DNA from 2 places in the Sinomonas sp. genome. Region 2 is predicted to be linked to the other one. Evidence: riboswitches for the same ligand, from Rfam matches in the RefSeq annotation. Region 2 holds a riboswitch; the other holds the start of a gene.

Region 1 (5,831 bases), on a different contig from region 2:
CGTCGAAGAATTCCTCGTCCAGCTGGGCGCGGATGGTGTCGAAGAAGTCCCGCAGGGCGGGCGAGCGGACAGCTCCGCTGTTGGCGTCGGCCATGGCCCGCAGGTGCCGCAGCCTGTCGAACTGCAGCTGGAGGGACTGGGTCGAGCGTCTGATGATGCCGTCGGGGTAGCGTTCGAAGATGCTGCGGTAGACGTGCCGGTCCGCCTCGAGGGCCTCGACGGCGAGCCGGTAGAGGTCCCGGGCGAGGCCCGGCGCGGACAGGAAGTCCGCCAGGACCCGCTGCCGGTGCACGAGGACGTCAGGGTCGCAGGGGGCCGAGAGCAGGATGGTGCGGGAGACGGCGCGCACGAAGTCGTCCCCGTCGGCCATGGCGTCCAGGATGGGGCCGAGTTCGAGGTCAACGGCCAGGTCGCGCTCGAGCGGCTGGAGCTTCTCGCGGGGACGGAAGTGGCTGCGCTCGGGATGGAGCAGGTGGGTCTTCATCGCGTCAGCCTCCCCCGGAGGGTCTCGTAGTCGAGCCGGTGCCTGCGGGCCAGGGCCACGGCGTGGGCGAGCCCGTCGGGCCGGCGGCGGACGAATTCGAAGGTCCTGGCCGTAGGGTCGTCGGGGTCGGCGCGGGTGGAGATGCTCACGGTGGCCTCGCTGGCGTCGGCGAGCTCCTCCACGAAGGTCACGCACACGCACAGGGCCCCGAGCGCGTCGATGCGCTCGATGACTCTGGAGCCGAGGTAGACGGCGTCCTCGAGGGAGGTGGAGGTGAAGATCTCGTTCAGCACGATCACGCTGTCCCCGGTGGCGGCGGCGAGGGTGGCGCGCACGTCCAGGAGCTCCTCGTGGAGCTTGCCGACCGTGTCGGTGTGGGACTCGCCGCGTTCGAAGTGCGTGTACACGGCGTCGGGCAGGAACAGCTGTGCCCGGCGGGCGGGGACGGTCAGGCCGAGGGCGCCCAGGAAGTGCAGCTGCCCGAAGGCCCTGGCGTAGGTCGTCTTCCCGCCCTGGTTCGGGCCGGCGACGACCATGATCCGCTCGCCGTCGTCCAGGTCGATGGGGTTCAGCACGATCGCCCGGGGCGGGTCCGCGCCCCGGGCGCCGTGTGCCAAGGCCAGGTCGAACGCGTCCTGCACGTGCACCTCCTTGGATTCCCGGCCCACGTCCGGGTAGCAGAAGGGCAGGCCGTCCCGGGCCAGGGCCTCGGTGTGCTCGAGCCAGGCCAGGTAGAACTGGGCATCCCGGTCGAACTGTGCCAGCAGGGGCGCGATGAAGCGCTCGTAGGTCGCGGTGAAGGCATCGAGGTTGGCGAACTCGTCCGGGAACAGGCCCGCGACCATGTCCAGGACCTGCGCCTCGACGTGGTCCATGTCCACGGACGAGGACCGCTGCTCCACGTGCTCGGCGTCCTCGGGCTGCTCGAAGCGGGCGAAGGTGTCCCGGACCCGGGCGTTGTAGTCCTCCTCCCCGGCGTAGGCGCGCACGGTGACGGTGGGGCCCTTGATCTGCAGCAGGTACCGGACCCGGCCCAGGCCCTCGCGGACCGACCGGCCCTCCTCGCGCAGCGCGGCGAAGCCGGCGGATCCGGCGTAGTCGGCGAGCCGGGCGGAGAAGCCCGTCAGCGCCCTCGACCTCGGTCCGGCCTCCAGGGTGCGGGCCAGGGCGAGGACGGCGTCCGTGTAGAGCACCGCCGCGTCCAGGGACCAGGCTTGGCGCTGCCGCCGGTAGTGGAGCTTGCCTGCCTGCTCCAGGGCGGAGCGCACCGAGCGCATGGAGGCGGCGAAGGACTCCACGCCCCTGCGCAGGCCCGGTTCTTCCAGGTCCCTGAAGACCTCGTGCCGGTACGCGACGGCGTCCTCGTCGCCCAGGGGGGCCAGGAAGGATCCTCTGAGGTCGTACTGCGCCCTCCCGGCCAGGACCGCGTCGATGATGTGCCCGAGGTGCAGGTCCTCGAGGAACGCGGACCCGTCCGGTACCGTCGGCGGCCTGGGTGAATGCGTCGCGAAGAGGAGGCTGCTCTCGGCCTCTCCCTCGGGCACGGGAGGGATGGCAGGCTCCGTCGCACCGGCGGCCGGTCGGGAGGAGGATGGGGTCTTCACCGCGGGCGGTCCTTCCCTCGGAATCGGAAGGACCCATAAGCCGTGCGGCGGTCTCGGCCGCTCCGGCGGCCGGGGCGAGGTCCATCGCCCGATTGGATTGTAGCAGGGGGCGTGCGCGACGCCAGAGGCGGATTGCGGCCGGCGCCTTCTGCGAGGGCAGGGACGAGCGGCTGCTCCCCCGTGCTCAGGGGAGGTCCGGGGATCCGCGGGGTGAGGCTGAGCGGCATTCCACAGGGAGGCACTGCGGCTCATTGACCGGTCCAGAACGGGCATGGTCTACTGGGCGGCACGGCGATGGAGCTCGCCGGGGCCCTGGGCCCGAACCGCAGCGATGCTGATAGCCCCTGTGACCGCGAGGCACAGGCATGCGCTGCAGGAGGAATCCCATGGCTAGAGCTCGCCCGTTTCCGCCCGGGACCGGGCCCCGGGGGCTGTCGCGATGACGCTGCCGCTGCCCCTGATCCAGGCCCTGCAGGTCCTCACCGTTGCCCTCGGGGCGCCGGGGCTCTCCGGGGCGATCGCGCAGATCGAGGCGCGCTTCCAGGGGCGCCGGGGCCCGCGGGTCCTCCAGCCCTACTTCGACCTGGCCAAGCTGTTCGCCAAGGAGTCGCTGGCGCCGCACGGGGCGGGCTTCCTCTTCCTCCTGGCGCCCTTCCTGGCGTTCTCCTGCTACCTGACGGTCCCGCTGCTGATCCCGGTGCTGACCAGCTACGCGCTTCCGCTGGGCAGCATGGGGGACATCCTCGGCGGCGGGTTCATCCTCGCCCTGGCCAGCTTCATGGTCGCCGCCGCGGCCGCGGGGACGGGGAGCGCCTACGCCCAGCTCGGCTCGAGCAGGGCGAAGGCCTTCGGGGCGATCACCGAGCCCGTGGTGCTGATGGTGGTCTTCACCGTGGCCCTGCTGACCTCCACGGACCTTCCCTACGTGCTCGCCGCCACCGTGGCCAGCGGTCCCGCCCAGATCGTCCGCCCTGCGCACCTGCTCGCCTCGGCCGCCCTGTTCATGGTGATCCTGTTCGAGACCGGGCGCATCCCGATCGAGACCCACACCGGGACCACCGAGCTGGGGATGATCGAGGAGGCCCGCCCGTTCGAGCACTCCGGCCCGTACCTGGCCCTGCTGAGGTGGGGGTCCCAGGTGAAGCAGCTGGTCCTGTACGTGATCTTCCTGAACGTGTTCGTCGCCCCTTGGGGGCTGGCCTCGGACACCAGTGCAGGTGCGGTGGCGGTCGCCGTGGTCGCGCTGGCCGCGAAGGCACTGGTGCTGGGCGCCGCGGTGGCACTCATCGACAGCACCTTCGCGAAGCTGCGCCTGTTCAAGATCACCGAATTCGTCGCCGCGGCGTTCCTGCTGGTCGTCCTCGCAGTGTTCACCCTCTACCTCGGAGGTGGGTGAGGATGCCGCTCCAGGCCCTGTTCCAGCAGGTCCCGTTCCAGGCCTCGGGCGTGGCCGCGCCGCCGGTGTTCGAGGGGGTGGCGAACGCGATCGCTGTCGTGGTGCTCCTGCTCGAGTTCGGGATGCTGCGGGCTGCCCTGCTGCGGGCGCAGGTGCGGCTCTACGCGGGGCAGTCGGTGGCGGTGAGCCTGCTCGCGGCCGCGGTGGCGGCCGGGCGGGGCATCCCGGAGCTCTACGTCCTGGCCGGGCTGTCGCTGGCGCTGAAGGCGTTCGTGGTGCCGCTGGTGGTGCTGCGGCTGCTGCGCGACGCGCGCACGGAGATCGCCGGCAGCGGTGCGCTGGGGGTCGCGAGCGAGGTCGTGGTCTCGATCGTCGTGGCGGCCTTCGGGTTCTTCACGGTCGGCTCGCTGGGCATCGCCTCGGACGTGCTCCCCGTGTCGGCCCTGAGCCTGGCCTTCGCGGTGGTGCTGGTCTCCTTCGTGCTGATGATCCTCCGGCGCGACGTGGTGAGCCAGGCCATCGGCTTCTTCTCCCTGGAGAACGGGGTGTCGATGGTGAGCCTGGTGGTGGCTGCGGGCCTGCCGCTGATTCTGGAGGTCGCGTTCCTGTTCGACCTGCTGGTGGCGGTGGTCGTGTTCGGGGTGCTCATGCGCCTGCACCACCGGCGCACGAGGTCCCTCTCGACCGAGATGCTGGACAGGCTGAGGGGCTGAGATGGGCGCTGCCGTGATCCTGCTGATGGGCGTGCCGCTGCTGGCGGCAGCGGTGCCGCTGCTCGCCCCGCACCGCGTCAGCGCGGCGGTGACGGCCGGGGCCGGGGCCGTGTCGCTGGCCCTGGCCCTGGCCCTGGTGCCCGCGGCCGCGGCGGGGCCGGTTCGCGTCGGCGGGTTCCTGCGCGCCGATGCGCTCTCGGTGGTCTTCCTCCTGGCCACGGCCTTCCTCTACGCGGCCACCGCCCTCTACTCCTCGGGGTATCTGGCCGCGGAGGCCCGGGCCGCCCGGGCGGCCGGCGGCGAGGAGCTGGCGGCCTTCGCCGCGTACAGCCGCCGCTACCACATCGGCCTGAACGTCTTCGCGTGGTCGATGCTCTGCGCGCCCCTGGTCGACGGGCTGGCCCTGCTGTGGGTCGCGGTGGAGGTCACCACAGTCGTCTCGGCCCTGCTCGTGGCCATCGACAACACCGAGGGGGCGACCGAGGCGGCCTGGAAGTACGTGCTGATCGCCTCCTCGGGCCTGGGGATAGCGCTGCTGGCGACCATCGTCATGTACTACGCCGGCTCCCAGCCCCTGGGCCCGTCGTACGACCTGGCCTTCGACCCGCTCCTGCGGGCCGCCCGCAGCCTGCCCGCCACCCCCGTGCAGCTGGCCTTCGTCCTGGCCGTGGTGGGGTACGGGACCAAGGTCGGGCTCTTCCCGGTGCACACCTGGCTGCCCGACGCCCATTCGGAGGCTCCGACGCCGGTCTCGGCGCTCCTGTCCGGTGCCCTGCTGGCCACCAGCTTCTACGCGATCGTGCGCTACTACCAGATCGCTGCCGGGACGCTGGGGGCCGGGTGGCCCGCCCAGGTCCTGGCCGTCTTCGGACTCGCCTCGCTGCTGCTGGCGGCCCTGTACCTGCTGCAGCAGGGGAACCTGAAGCGGATGCTGGCCTACTCCAGCATCGAGCACATGGGCATCCTCGCAGTCGGGCTGAGCTTCGGGGCCCCTCTGGCCCTGTCCGGCGTGCTGCTCCATGTGCTCGCCCATGCCGCGGCCAAGGGCGCGGCGTTCATGGGTGCCGGGGCGATCGTGCGCGTCTACGGGACGAAGGACCTCGACCGGATCCGTGACGCCGCCCGGGTCCTGCCCTGGAGCGGGCCGCTGTTCCTGGCCGCGGTGCTGGCCCTGTCGGCGGCCCCGCCCTTCGGGATCTTCCGCAGCGAGTTCCTCATCGTCGCCGGCGGCCTGCAGGACCCGGGCAATGCGGCCGCTGTCCTCCTGGTCGTCCTGCTCACCCTGGCCTTCTTCGGCCTGGCGGCAGCGACGACGGACGCGCTCTTCCGCCCGGCATCGGCCATCCCCTCCCCCGCCCCCGGGGAGCCCGGCCCCGCCATGGTGGTGCCCGTGGCGGCCGCCCTGGCCGTCCTGGTCCTGCTGGGGGTGCACCCTCCCGAGGCCCTGAGTGCACTGCTGGACCAGGCCGTGCGGGAACTGCAGGTGGCCCGATGAGCCTCACCGCAGTGGGCGCGGAAGCCGTGGAGGTCTCCGCCTGGAGGGCCCGGATCCTCCAGGGCCTGGCCGGGGGGGCCCGTTTCGCCGGCCTGTACGGGATGGACGCGGCCGGGGGCTGCCTGCTGACGGCGCTGCT
Region 2 (5,831 bases):
ACTTCGTCCTGACCATCGCCATCAGCGTCTCCGCCGGCGCCTCCGCCGCGATCGCATACTTCCCGGCACTGGCGCCCTGGCGACTGCTGCTGGCCCTGGGCCTGGTCGTGGTGGTCGGGGGCCTGACCTGGTTCGGGCATCTGGGCAGGCTGGTCTTCGCCGCGATGACGGTCGCGTTCATCGTCGTTGCGGTCCTCGTCTTGGCCTACGGGCTGGGGGCCCAGCCTCACCCCGCGTCTCCCGTGGCGGCTTCACCGGGGCAGCTGCCCGTGCTGGCTGTGGTGATGGCATTCCCCGTTGCGATGGCCCTGGCCACCGGGGTCGAGGCGCCGTCGTCGGCCATCGCCCAGCTCGGCCAGCTCGATGACCGCGGCCGCTCCCGGTTCGGCAGGATCACCCTTTGGCTCACCCTGGCCATCGTCGGCGCCATCACCCTCGGGCTGACGTTCGAGGCCGTCCACCTGGGCATCGGCGTCCCGCCTGCGGACAGCACCCAGATTGCCGAGCTCGCCCGCCTCGCCGCTCCCGCCCCCGTGTTCGCGGCCTTCCAGCTGGTCACCGCGCTCCTGCTGCTCTCCGCCGCGAGCTCGTCCTTCCAGGCCGGCCCGGGGCTGCTCAAGGCCCTCGCCCGCCACACCAGCCCGCGTGGGGAGACGGTGGGCATCCTGGCCCCAGCCGTCGGGCACACCAACGCCCACCACACCCCGTACTGGGGCGTGGCCCTGTTCGTCCTCCTGGCCGGGGCGACCACCGCCGCCGCCGGCGGTAACGACCAGGAACTTGTCCTGTTCTACGCCGTGTCGGTGTTCCTGAGCTTCCTCGCCGGCCTGGTCTCCATGGCCCTCTTCTCCCACCGCGACCGCCGGCACGGGTACCTCGTGCTGAACGTCGCCGGGGCCCTGGTCGTCGCCTTCACCCTCGTGGCCAATCTGGCCCGCGGCCTGCCGATCATCAGCCTCGCCGCGGCCGTCCTGATCGCCGCACTGCTGTACGGGGCGTGGCTGAAGGCCGGCAAGCCCCGAGGAGTCCGCAACGCCGAGGCTGAGAGCGAGGCCCAGGCCGACTCGGACGACCCCGGAGTCCCTGAGGGCCCCAGAGGAGGGTCGGTGCAGAGATGACAATGTCCGAGAACGACCGCTGTCCAGCGAGCCCGGGATGCTGGGACGGTTGGCATGTCATTCCTTCTTGCGGCCGATGAAGGCCCACATGCCCGGCACGGTGAACTGCACGTGGCCGTGCACAGGGCGACGATGGTGCCCTTCTCGATCAGTCTGGCACGCTGGCTCGTCAAAGAGCTAGGTCCTTCCCCAGACGTCCGATCAGGTCGGCTGTCGCAGTGGGACCTTCGCAGTCCCGGCTCGTCCCGCGCAGGTAGTTCCGCTCGGCGCGCGTGGCGCGCTGCCAGCCCTCATGTGCGTGCTGAACGAGAGGGGGCGTCGCCACTCCGAGGGCAGTATCTGATGTCGTCGATTGGGCGGAAGTCCTCAATCGCTGCGCAGGAGGCACAGGGCGGGAATGCTCAGTCCTGTTCGGCTGGCTGGTCCGGGTCTTCCTCCGGTTCGAAGGTCGAGTCGTCCTTTCGGAAGCCCAAGCGCACCCCGTCCTTTCCCGTCGGCAGGGTCGTGCCACGCGAGTCTTCTCCGGTGGCTTGATGTTGTTCATCGCGATGAGTGCTCATCTCGTCTCTTCCCTCGGCTCGGATCCGATTCGACAAGCGTAGGCGGACGTGGAGTGAAAGAGGCGCGGCCCGGGACTGCGGGAGATCCAGACCCCTGGATCGCCGCCCCGGGGATGTTCGAGGGGGTGGACCTGCTCAAGGAGCATCCCAGGCATGGCGCTCGGGCCGCTGCCGCTTCTGGCCCTGCGGGCTCCAACTTGTCCGATACGCCGCAACCACTGCTGCCGCTCGTCTGGGCGGGGCGCCGTGAGAACGGCGGCCCGGAACCAGATGAGCTACGGTCTCAGACGGATCACAGCCGGGGCCGGCCCGACGGTCCCCAGACCGTTGCCATGGGAGGGGGAGCCACTCTGCGGGTTCGGACACCGGAGGCGTACGCGTACAGCTCCCGGCCGCAGCCCTTGAAGCCGGGCCTCGGCCGCGCCGGCCGCCCAATCCACCTCGAGGCCACCGGCTACGCCCCCGTTTCGGGGGACCTCAGACCCCGAAGTAGAGCTCGAACTCGTAGGGGTTCGGGCGCAGCGACAGCGGGGCGATCTCCTTCTCGCGCTTGTACGCGATCCACGTGTCGATGAGGTCCTGGGTGAAGACCCCGCCGGCCTGGAGGAACTCGTTGTCCGCCTCGAGCGCCTCGAGGGCCTCCTCGAGCGAGCCCGGAGCCTTGGGGATGTCGCGGGCCTCCTCGACGGGGAGCTCGTAGAGGTCCTTGTCGATCGGGGCCGGCGGCTCGATGCGGTTGCGGATGCCGTCGATGCCCGCCATGAGCTGCGCGGCGAACGCGAGGTACGGGTTGGACGAGGGGTCCGGCGCGCGGAACTCGATGCGCTTGGCCTTCGGGTTCGAGCCCGTGATCGGGATGCGGATGCCGGCCGAGCGGTTGCCCTGCGAGTACACCATGTTGACCGGCGCCTCGAAGCCTTTCACGAGGCGCTTGTAGGAGTTCACCGTCGGGTTCGTGAACGCGAGGACCGCGGAGGCGTGCTTGAGCAGGCCGCCGATGTACCAGCGGGCGAGGTCCGAGAGGTTCGCGTAGCCCTTCTCGTCGTAGAAGAGCGGCTCGCTGCCGTTCCACAGCGACTGGTGGCAGTGCATGCCGGAGCCGTTGTCGCCGAAGATCGGCTTCGGCATGAACGTGACCGCCTTGCCCCACTCGAGCGCGGTGTTCTTGATGATGTACTTGAACTTCTGCAGGTCGTCGGCCGCGCGGACGAGGGTGTTGAAGCGGTAGTTGATCTCCGCCTGGCCGGCGGCGCCGACCTCGTGGTGCGAGCGCTCGACCTCGAGGCCCGCGGCGTCGAGGGCGAGGCACATGGCATCGCGCAGGTCGGCCTGGTGGTCGACCGGGGCCACGGGGAAGTAGCCGCCCTTGAACGGCGTCTTGTTCCCGAGGTTGCCGCCCTCCTCCTCGCGGCCGGAGTTCCAGGGGGCCTCGATGGAGTCGACCTTGTAGAAGGATCCCTGCGGGGAGGACTCGAACTGGACGTTGTCGAAGACGAAGAACTCGGCCTCGGGCGCGAAGAACGCGGTGTCGGCGATCCCCGTCGAGGCGAGGTAGGCCTCGGCACGCTCGGCCACGCCGCGCGGGTCGCGGTGGTAGGGCTCTCCCGTGCGCGGGTTGACGATGGAGAAGTTCAGGGCGAGGGTCTTCTCGACGCGGAATGGGTCCACGAACGCGGTCGTCACGTCCGGGATGAGCTGCATGTCCGACTCGGCGATGCCCTGGAAGCCGCGGATCGAGGAGCCGTCGAACGCGGCCCCATGGACGAAGAACTCCTCGTCGGCCGTCTTGGCCGGGATGTTGAAGTGCTGCTGGACGCCGGGCAGGTCGGTGAAGCGGATATCGACGAACTTGACGTCTTCGTCCTTGATGAACTTGAGTGCTTCTTCCGCGTTCTTGAACATCTCTCTCCTTTGATCATGCTGGGACGGGGCTGGATCCCCGTCCGGACGTGCCCGCGAGGGCGCCGCCGGGGAGGGCGGCCGCGGGGCCGTCGTCAGAGGGAGGGGACGGCTCGACTGCCTTCGCGGGCAAAGGCAGGAACCATCAGCCCGGAGGCGGTTCGCACAGACGTCCTGGGTGGCACGGCAGCGCAGGCGGGATCCATCGCCGTCACCGACGCTACATGCCGATCCTCCTGCGGGCACACTGTGACGGGAGCGTCGGCCACGACCCGTCTCCCGAGGACGGTCGGGCTGCGATGCCTGCCCCTGCGGGGGATTCTCCTTAGAGAAGTCTTAGAGTCCTCTGGACAGGATGTGCCCATGACATCCTCCGAGTTCGCGTCCCCGGGACGGCGCGCCGCGCAGTCCCGGCGCAGCCGCCTGGCCATCCTCCCGAGCCCGCGCCACTGGATCCTCGTCCCGCTCGTGCTGGGCCTCGCTGTGCTGGTCTTGGGCTTCGTGGCCAAGGCCCCTGCCTTCACGGGAGCCGAGCTGACCGTCGTGCAGTCCATGAGCACCGGGCATGTGGGCTGGCTCGGCGTGCTCTCGCTTGCCGTGGAGCAGATCCTCGGCCCGAAGGGCGCGGCCGTGATCCTGGTGGTGCTGCTGGGCGTCCTCTGGTTCGCCCGCAGGACCCCTGTCGATGCCCTTGCCGTGGTCTCGACCACGGGATTCGGCTGGGTGTCCAGCCTTGTCTTCAAGTACTCGGTGGACCGTCCGCGTCCCGACCCGGCCCTGCTCGCGGATCCGCTCTCGACGGCCATGGACCCGAACAGCTTCCCGAGCGGTCACGTGTGCTTCGCGGTCTCGCTCACGCTCGCGCTGTTCTTCCTCTTCCGTCACAGGCGGTGGGGCCGGTGGGTCCTCGTGGCCGGGATGGGGTTCTCTGTCCTCGTGGCGCTCTCCCGGCTGTACTTGGGCGTCCACTACCCGACTGATGTGGTTGCCCCGTTCCCTGCCTCCGTCGCGGGGGTCGTCCTGTGGTGCGGGCTCTGGAACCGGTTCGTGGCTCCGGTCGTGCTCCGCCTGCCCTTCGTGGCACGCCTCGAGTCCCTCTGACCGGTCGCAGGCGGACCGGCCGCCCTAGACGATGAGCGTCCGGGCCGCGGCGACGAGCGCGACTGCGGCTGAGGCGGTGGCGACGGTCGCGGCGAAGTGCCCGAGGGCCGGGACCGGGGCCGGGATTCCGGTGCCGGGGGCGAGCAGCCGGATGGTGGCGCTGGCCCCGGCATAGGAGGTCAGGGAGCCGCCGAGCAGGCTGAGGGATATGGCCGAGGGAACGCTTGCGAGGTACACGGGCAGTCCGAAGACGACGCCGAGGGCGAAGGCGCCGAGGAGTTCCGTCAGCCAGATGCGGGCCGCGGCAGCGTCGGGCGGGAGTGCGCGCTGGATGAGGATCCGCAGGACCGCCCCTCCCAGCGCTCCGGCCGCGAGCAGCAGGTAGGAGCGCGCGTCATCCTGCGGCATCTGGCCGGCGAGGACGGAAGCCGCGGCGGCCCCGCCGGCCAGCGGCGCAGCGGCGGTCATGGGCGCCCGGGCCGGAGGGCCGGTGCGAGCAGGACGGAGGCGAGCATCCATGCAGCGGCGTAGGCGAAGGCGGTGGTCGGTCCGAGGGCGGCCCAGAGCACTCCGGCGACGAGGGTGGCGCCGAGGTCGCCTGCGGACTGGACGAGGCCGAGGATGCCGTAGCCGTTGCCGCGGAGCCGGTCCGGGAGGGCGATGGCGACCGAGGCGGTCTCTGCGGTCTCGGCGAGTCCGATGCCGACGCCCGCGAGGATGAATGCGACCAGCGGCGCCGCCCAGCCGGCGGGCCCGAGGGCGAAGAGCGCGTACGCGAGGACGTAGGCGGCCGCGCCGGCGGCGAACACGCTTCGGGCGCTGATGCGGTCCACGAGGTGCCCCCCGGCCAGCGCGGCGAGGGCGGCGACGGCGTTGTGCAGGGAGTAGAGGACGATGGCCAGGGAGACGGCGGCGGCCGGGGCGAGGCCGCCGCCTTCGATCAGCCCGGTGGCGCGGAGGATGAGCAGGGTGGTGGCGAGGTTGCCGAGTTCGAAGCAGGAGACCGGGAGCAGTGCCTTGGCGGCGCCCGTGCGGGCCAGTTCGCCGAGGTTGAAGCTGAGCGTCCTGCGCGCTGCGGGGGCTTGGAGGGCCCTTCTGGCCTGGCGGGCGGCGAGGGCGATCGCAGCGACGGCGAAGATGCTGGGGATGAAGG

Evidence for each region. A riboswitch is a leader RNA that binds a small molecule or an ion and turns the genes downstream of it on or off. The one in region 2 is predicted to bind fluoride.
Region 1: it holds a riboswitch for fluoride, as region 2 does, so the genes downstream of both, V7053_RS11700 (respiratory chain complex I subunit 1 family protein) here and glnA (type I glutamate--ammonia ligase) in region 2, are expected to answer to the same signal.

Annotation. Positions count from the first base shown of each region.
Region 1 covers NZ_DAIUJO010000066.1:337-6,167, forward strand. The annotation lists partial or broken gene V7053_RS11690 (hypothetical protein) at 1-484, opposite strand, end outside; gene V7053_RS11695 (MutS-related protein) at 481-2,088, opposite strand; fluoride riboswitch at 2,370-2,442, shown strand; gene V7053_RS11700 (respiratory chain complex I subunit 1 family protein) at 2,528-3,484, shown strand; gene V7053_RS11705 (hypothetical protein) at 3,487-4,197, shown strand; gene V7053_RS11710 (proton-conducting transporter transmembrane domain-containing protein) at 4,199-5,692, shown strand; gene V7053_RS11715 (hydrogenase large subunit) at 5,689-5,831, shown strand, end outside.
Region 2 covers NZ_DAIUJO010000074.1:7,321-13,151, forward strand. The annotation lists gene V7053_RS12585 (hypothetical protein) at 1-1,118, shown strand, start outside; gene V7053_RS12590 (hypothetical protein) at 1,520-1,678, opposite strand; gene glnA (type I glutamate--ammonia ligase) at 2,156-3,580, opposite strand; fluoride riboswitch at 3,707-3,796, opposite strand; gene V7053_RS12600 (phosphatase PAP2 family protein) at 3,941-4,678, shown strand; gene V7053_RS12605 (hypothetical protein) at 4,703-5,146, opposite strand; gene V7053_RS12610 (MFS transporter) at 5,143-5,831, opposite strand, start outside.